DNA from 2 places in the Streptomyces sp. SS8 genome. Region 2 is predicted to be linked to the other one. Evidence: riboswitches for the same ligand, from Rfam matches in the RefSeq annotation. Region 2 holds a riboswitch; the other holds the start of a gene.
The links. A riboswitch is a leader RNA that binds a small molecule or an ion and turns the genes downstream of it on or off. The one in region 2 is predicted to bind cyclic di-AMP.
Positions count from the first base shown of each region.

Region 1: it holds a riboswitch for cyclic di-AMP, as region 2 does, so the genes downstream of both, ACW69E_RS21950 (M23 family metallopeptidase) here and ACW69E_RS20095 (M23 family metallopeptidase) in region 2, are expected to answer to the same signal.

Region 1 covers NZ_JBSVCZ010000025.1:10,132-13,330, forward strand. The annotation lists gene ACW69E_RS21940 (M16 family metallopeptidase) at 1-62, shown strand, start outside; gene ACW69E_RS21945 (M16 family metallopeptidase) at 86-1,462, shown strand; cyclic di-AMP (ydaO/yuaA leader) riboswitch at 1,669-1,842, shown strand; gene ACW69E_RS21950 (M23 family metallopeptidase) at 1,856-2,740, shown strand; gene ACW69E_RS21955 (GntR family transcriptional regulator) at 2,932-3,199, shown strand, end outside.
Region 2 covers NZ_JBSVCZ010000021.1:77,633-80,831, reverse strand. The annotation lists gene ACW69E_RS20100 (antibiotic biosynthesis monooxygenase) at 1-86, shown strand, start outside; gene ACW69E_RS20095 (M23 family metallopeptidase) at 234-1,286, opposite strand; cyclic di-AMP (ydaO/yuaA leader) riboswitch at 1,298-1,476, opposite strand; gene ACW69E_RS20090 (PP2C family protein-serine/threonine phosphatase) at 1,703-2,929, opposite strand; gene ACW69E_RS20085 (APC family permease) at 3,055-3,199, opposite strand, start outside.

The sequences.
Region 1 (3,199 bases), on a different contig from region 2:
GCGCCACCGTCTCCGAGACCGGCACCGCCGCCGACACCCACGACCAGGAGGCCGCTCAGTGAGCGACGCCACGGCCCAGAACGGAATGTCGATGGAGTTCCACCCCCAGCCCCGCGGCGGCGAGCCCAGGCCGTGGGCGTTCCCCGCCCCCGAGCGTGGTGAGCTGCCCAACGGGCTGACCGTGCTGCGCTGCCACCGCCCCGGCCAGAAGGTCGTGGCCGTCGAGGTCAACCTCGTCGCGCCGCTGGAGGCCGAGCCCCGTGACCGGGAGGGCGTGGCCGGGATCATGGCCCGGGCGCTGAGCGAGGGCACCGACCGGCACAGCGCCGAGGAGTTCGCCGCCGAGCTGGAGCGGTGCGGCGCCACCCTGGACGCACACGCCGACCACCCCGGTGTACGGGTCTCCCTGGAGGTCCCGGCCTCCCGGCTGACCAGGGCGCTGGGCCTGCTCGCCGACGCGCTGCGCGCCCCCGCCTTCCCCGGGGGCGAGGTCGAGCGGCTGGTGCGCAACCGCCTGGACGAGATCCCGCACGAGCTGGCCAATCCCGCCCGCCGGGCGGCCATCGCGCTGTCGAAGGAGCTGTTCCCGGCCGACTCCCGGCTCTCGCGTCCCCGCCAGGGAGCCGAGGAGACCATCAGGAACATCGACGCCGAGGCGGTGCGCGCCTTCTACACGGAGCACGTGCGGCCCTCGACGGCCACGGCCGTGGTGGTCGGCGACTTCACCGGGGTGGACCTGGACAAGGCACTGGCCGAGACCCTCGGCGACTGGAAGGGCGCGGCCGCCGGGCCCCGCCCGGTCCCGCCGATCACGGCGGACGACACCGGCCGCGTGATCGTCGTGGACCGGCCCGGAGCGGTGCAGACCCAGCTGCTCATCGGCAGGGTCGGCCCCGACCGGCACGACCGGGTCTGGCCCGCCCAGGTGCTGGGCACGTACTGCCTGGGCGGCACGCTCACCTCCCGCCTGGACCGGGTGCTGCGCGAGGAGAAGGGCTACACCTACGGCGTGCGGGCCTTCGCCCAGGTGCTGCGCTCCTCGCCCGAGGGTACCGGCGCCTCGATGCTGGCGATCAACGGTTCGGTGGCCACCGATGTGACGGGTCCCGCTCTGGAGGACCTGTGGCGCGTGCTGCGCACCCTGGCGCAGGAGGGTCTCACCGACGCCGAGCGCGACACGGCCGTGCAGAACCTGGTGGGGGTGGCCCCGCTGCGTTACGAGACGGCGGCGGCCGTCGCCGGCACCCTCGCCGACCAGGTGGAACAGCACCTCCCCGACGACTACCAGGCGAAGCTGTACGCCCGCCTCGCCGAGACCGGCACGGTGGAGGCGACGGCGGCGGCCGTGGCCGCCTTCCCCGCGGACCGCCTGGTGACGGTGCTGGTGGGAGACGCGTCACAGATCGCCGACACGGTGCGCGACCTGGGCATCGGAGAGGTGACGGTCGTCACGGACCAGTGATCCCCGGCCGTCCCGTGGCGGTCGCACAGCGTAGGGCCCTTGGTGGGAAGCCACACCAAGGGCCCTACGTATGTCCGGTTTTGAGCCGTTCCGGTGGGTGGCTCATGTGGCATGGCCTACAAAAGCAGCTTTTTGCTTGCTCGCTCAAATTTGTCCGTTTAGCGTCGATCTCGCTGGCCGTCAGAAGTGACCGCGACCGCGGCCGACGGCAGTGATCGCCGAGTCCCCCGAGCGGGGGAGCCGGGGACCCACCCTCCCGTCCTTCACACGCGGGAGCGGTCCTCTTCCGAGGCACCTGGGGTGAATCGGGCCGTGCGCCCGTAGGAGACCTTCCTGCTCCGAACCCGACAGCTAACCCGGTAGGCGAGAAGGAAGGAAAGGAGCACGCCACCCATGGCGTTCACCCGTGCCACCGCGCAGCTCGCCGAGAAGCTGGCCGGAAAGCTCACCGGGCTCACCGAGAGCCTCACCGAGAAGCACCACCTCTCCAGCCGCTCCATGCGCACCCGCGTGGGCCTGGCCGGAGCCGCCGCCCTGACCGTCACCGGCGTGGTCGGCGCCGCCGCTCCCGCGATCGCCGCTCCGGAGGGGGGCTCGGGGACCTACGCCCTGGGCTTCGTCCAGGCCATGGCCGTCGGTGACACGATCGCCGACGACGTCAGGGCCCAGGCCCAGGCCCAGCAGCGCGTCGCCGACGCCGCCGAGGAGAAGGCCGAGGAGGCGGAGAAGGCCGCCGCCGAGCGCGAGGCCGCCGCCGAGCGCGAGGCCGAGAAGCGCGAAGCCGAGAAGGCCGCCGCCGAGAAGCGCGAGGCCGCCGAGGCCAAGCGCGCGAACGAGCGCGCCGACCGCTCCGCCGAGCGCCGTTCGGCCACCGGCTACGTCGACCCGGTCGCGGGCGTGGACACCACCACCGCCTACAAGCAGGCCGGCGCCTCCTGGTCCTCCGGCAAGCACAGCGGCATCGACTTCCCCGCCAACACCGGCACCCCGGTGCGGTCCGTCGGCCCGGGCACCGTGGTGACGGTCGGCTGGGGCGGCGCGTACGGCAACCAGGTCGTCATCCGCCACGACGACGGCAAGTACACCCAGTACGCCCACCTGTCCGCCACCAAGGTCTCGGCGGGCCAGAAGGTCGACGGCGGCCAGCACATCGGCGCGGTCGGCTCCACCGGCAACAGCACCGGCCCGCACCTGCACTTCGAGGCCCGCAACGGCGCCTACTACGGATCGGACTTCAACCCGATCACCTACCTGGCGGGCAAGGGCGTCGACGTCTGACGGACCCCGCCCGCAGGGCGCCGGGCAGCCGCGCCCGTCACACACCGGCATCCGCCGCGCGACCCGTGAGGTCGCGCGGCGGATGTTTTCACGCCTGTTTCCCGGCGGGCATCGGAAAACGCGTTCCAGTGGAATACAGTTCCACTCTGCGGTACTTCGGGGAACATGGAGACGGCGGTGGAGGTCGGCCCATGCGCATTTCCGCGCACATGGTGTGCAGCGCGGTCCGTGACGACATCGTCCGTGGTGTTTTCCCGCCCGGAGCCCGGCTCACCGAGGAACTCCTCGCCAGACGCTACGGCGTCTCGCGCGTCCCGGTGCGCGAGGCACTGCGGACCCTGGAGTCGGAGGGGTTCGTCGTCTCCCGCCGCCACGCGGGCGCCTGCGTCGCCCGGCCCACCGAGCAGGAGGCCGCCGACCTGCTCGACATCCGCGCCCTGCTGGAGCCGCTGGGCACGG
Region 2 (3,199 bases):
CCGGGCTGGTGGGCGGCGATGTGGCGCGCTACCGGCTGCTGTTCTCCGCCGAGCGCCCCGGGGAGCGGGCGGCGCGGGCGCGGTAGGCGTACGCGGGCGGGCTTACGCGGTTGGGCGTACGCGGTTGGGGAAAGGACCGGCGGCCCTGGTGTCGGGGGGTGTCACCAGGGCCGCCGGGGTGTGCGGGACCGGGGCTCGAAGGGCCCGGTCGGGGTGGGGCGGACCGGCCGTCGTCAGATGGACTGGCCCTTGCTCCGCAGCCAGGCCAGCGGGTCGATCGGGTCGCCGCCGCCGGGACGGACCTCCATGTGGAGGTGCGCGCCGGTGGAGTTGCCGGTGGAGCCGACGCGGCCGATGACGTCGCCGGTGGTCACCTTGCCGGTGGTGACGGTCATGGAGGACAGGTGCGCGTACCAGATCTCGGTGCCGTCGTCGAGGCGGAGGATGATGCGGTAGCCGTAGGAGCCCGCCCAGCCGGCCTCGACGATCTCGCCGCTGTGCACCGCCTTGACCGGGGTGCCGGTGGGGGCGGCGAAGTCCAGGCCGGTGTGGTTGCTGGACCACATCGAGCCGGACTGACCGAAGGTGGAGGTGAGCTGGTACGAGTTGAGGGGGAGGGTGTAGCTGGCCGCGAGCTTGGCCAGGCGCTCGGCCTCGGCCTTGCGCGCCGCCTCCTCGGCGGCCTTGCGCTTGCGCTCGGCCTCCTCCGCGGCGGCCTGGTCGGCGGCCTCCTCGGCCGCCTTGCCCGCGGCCTCCTTGGCGGCCTCCTCCAGCGCGGCCTGGGCCGCGCCGGTCTGCTGCTGGTCGGCCTGCTGGAGGATGCGGGCCCGCAGTGCCTCGCCGGCGTCCGCCGTGACGACGGTCGTGGTGGCGTCGGAGGTGTCCAGGCCGGCCTGGGTGACGGTGCCGCCGAAGGGGCTGGTGGTCTCGCCCTGGGGGGCGGGGTCGTCGTCGCCGTCGGAGACGAGGCCGCCGACGACGGGGATTCCCTCCGCCACGGCGCCGAGGTCCACGTCCGGCAGGGAGATGGCGACCGGCGTCTTGTCCTTGGCGGTGGCTATGCCGCCCGCGCCGACCGCGGCGATCATGCCGACGCCGAGGACCGCTCCGCTGCGGGCCATGCCGGTGCGCTGCTTGGCGACGCGGTGCCGGCCGCGGACCGGGCGGACGGAGTCCTCGGTCGGGTTCCACACCGGCTGGTCGCCGTCGCCCTCAGGACCGAACGGGGCGAAAGCGGCGGTGTGCGGGTCGTACGAGACCTCGGGGGCCGGGGTACTGGACGCCACGGGGGCGCTCTCCTTTCCTTCCTTCTCGCCTACCGGGTTAGCTGACGGGTTCGGAGCAGGAAGGTCTCCTACGGATCCATACGGGCATGCCGCATGAATCCGATTCACCCCAATTGGTGGTTCCCCGGTTCCCTGGGCGCGTCCTCGCTGTTGGCGGGGCCGCACTTGCGGGATTCGGCGACGGCGCACGGTGCCGCCCTCTTCGGCGACAGTGACGACCGCGCTGCGTTATCGAACGTTAATAGAGGTGCGCTCCGGATTCCAAGTCCCCTCTTTGGACATGGGGCTTTCTTGACGGAGGAGCATCCGGGCATCAGCACGCCAATTCGGGCGATTCGACCGCCGGATCGGCGCATGAGACGCACGCCACACCATCTGACGTTGCCTCAGTTGTTATGCGGAGGGATGTGCGTCGGCTACGGACGGTCACCGCAGGCGGGGGTTCCGCGGGCCTTCGAGGACTCCGGGGGCTCCGGAGGTTCCGGGGTTTCCGGGGACGCCGGGTCGCGCATGACCGCCAGCAGCACCATGTCGTCGCCCCGGTGCCCGCCGGTGTGCGCGTCGACGTCCGCGAGGAGGTGGTCGAGCAGGGCGGCGGGTCCGGCGAAGCGCCGGCCTCGCAGCCTCTCCACCGGGTCGTAGAAGGCGTCCTCGGCGTTCCGCGCCTCCGTCAGGCCGTCGGTGTAGAGCAGCAGCAGGGAGCCGGGCGGGAAGGGCAACGGCTCCGTGCCCCCGTCTCCTGGGCCGCCCACCGGGCTCCCCAGACTCCCCAGGCCCAGCGGCAGCGCGTACACCTCCGTGTCCGGCTCCAGCAGCCGCACGTCCCCCTGCCCGGTCAGCAGTACCGGCGGCGGATGGCCCCGGTTGACGAGCCGCAGGCTCCCCGGGGCGCCGATCGGTACCTCGGCGAACACCGCCGTGGCGAACTCCTCCGACCGGCCCGCCCCCGCCTCGCGCTGCCCGACCTCCCGGAGCAGGGCGTGCTCGACGCGGTCCGCGACCGTCCCCAGGTCCTCCTCCGTCTCGGCCGCCTCCCGGAAGGCGCCGAGGATGACGGTGACCGTGCCGACGGCTTCCGTCCCCTTGCCGCGCACGTCGGCCACCAGCAGCCGCAGCCCGTACGGGGTGCGCTGCACGCCGTACAGGTCGCCGCCGATCCGGGCGTGCGCCTGCGCGGCCTCGTAGCGGACCGCGATTCTCAGGTCGCCGACCCGGCCGGGCGGCACGGGCAGTACGGCGAGCTGGACGGCCTCGGCGACCTGGTGGGCCGAGGCCACGCTGACATCGCTGTGGTGCAGGACGCGGTTGAGGACGAGGGCCAGCACTCCGACGGTGGCGTTGGTGGCCAGCCGCACCGTGCTCTCCGCCGGGTGCAGCCCGGCCCGCACCAGCAGGGCGATGACCGCGACCGTCGTGGCGGCCACCGTGAGAGCCGTGCCGCCGAACGTCCACAGGGCCGCGGCGATCAGGCACGCCGCGATGAACGGCGCGCTCAGGAACACTTCGGGAGCGGTCAGCAGATTGACCGACAGCCCCAGCAGGACCAGCAGCAGGGGCAGCAGCCAGGGCGGGCGGCCGATGACGGGGATGGCGCGGACCCGGGTCCTGCCGCCGCCCGTCTCCTGCCGCCCGTCACCGTGCACCCTTCCAACTCTTCCCGACCCCCGGCGCCCCGGCGAGTCGATCAAGCGCCGGCCGGACCACACGGGCCCCCGGACGAGGGGACGAGGCGGACCGGGGCGCGGGGCGAGGGGGTGGAAAGGGGCGCCTACGCCCCGCGCGCGGCGAGCGCGCGGCGCACCCCGTACGAGGCGGCGCCGGCCGCCAGCACCGCCGCCCCCGAGACCACCGAGGCGAGCGGCAGGGCGAAGGCCAGCACCACGCACCCGGCCAGCCCCACCGCCGGCACGATC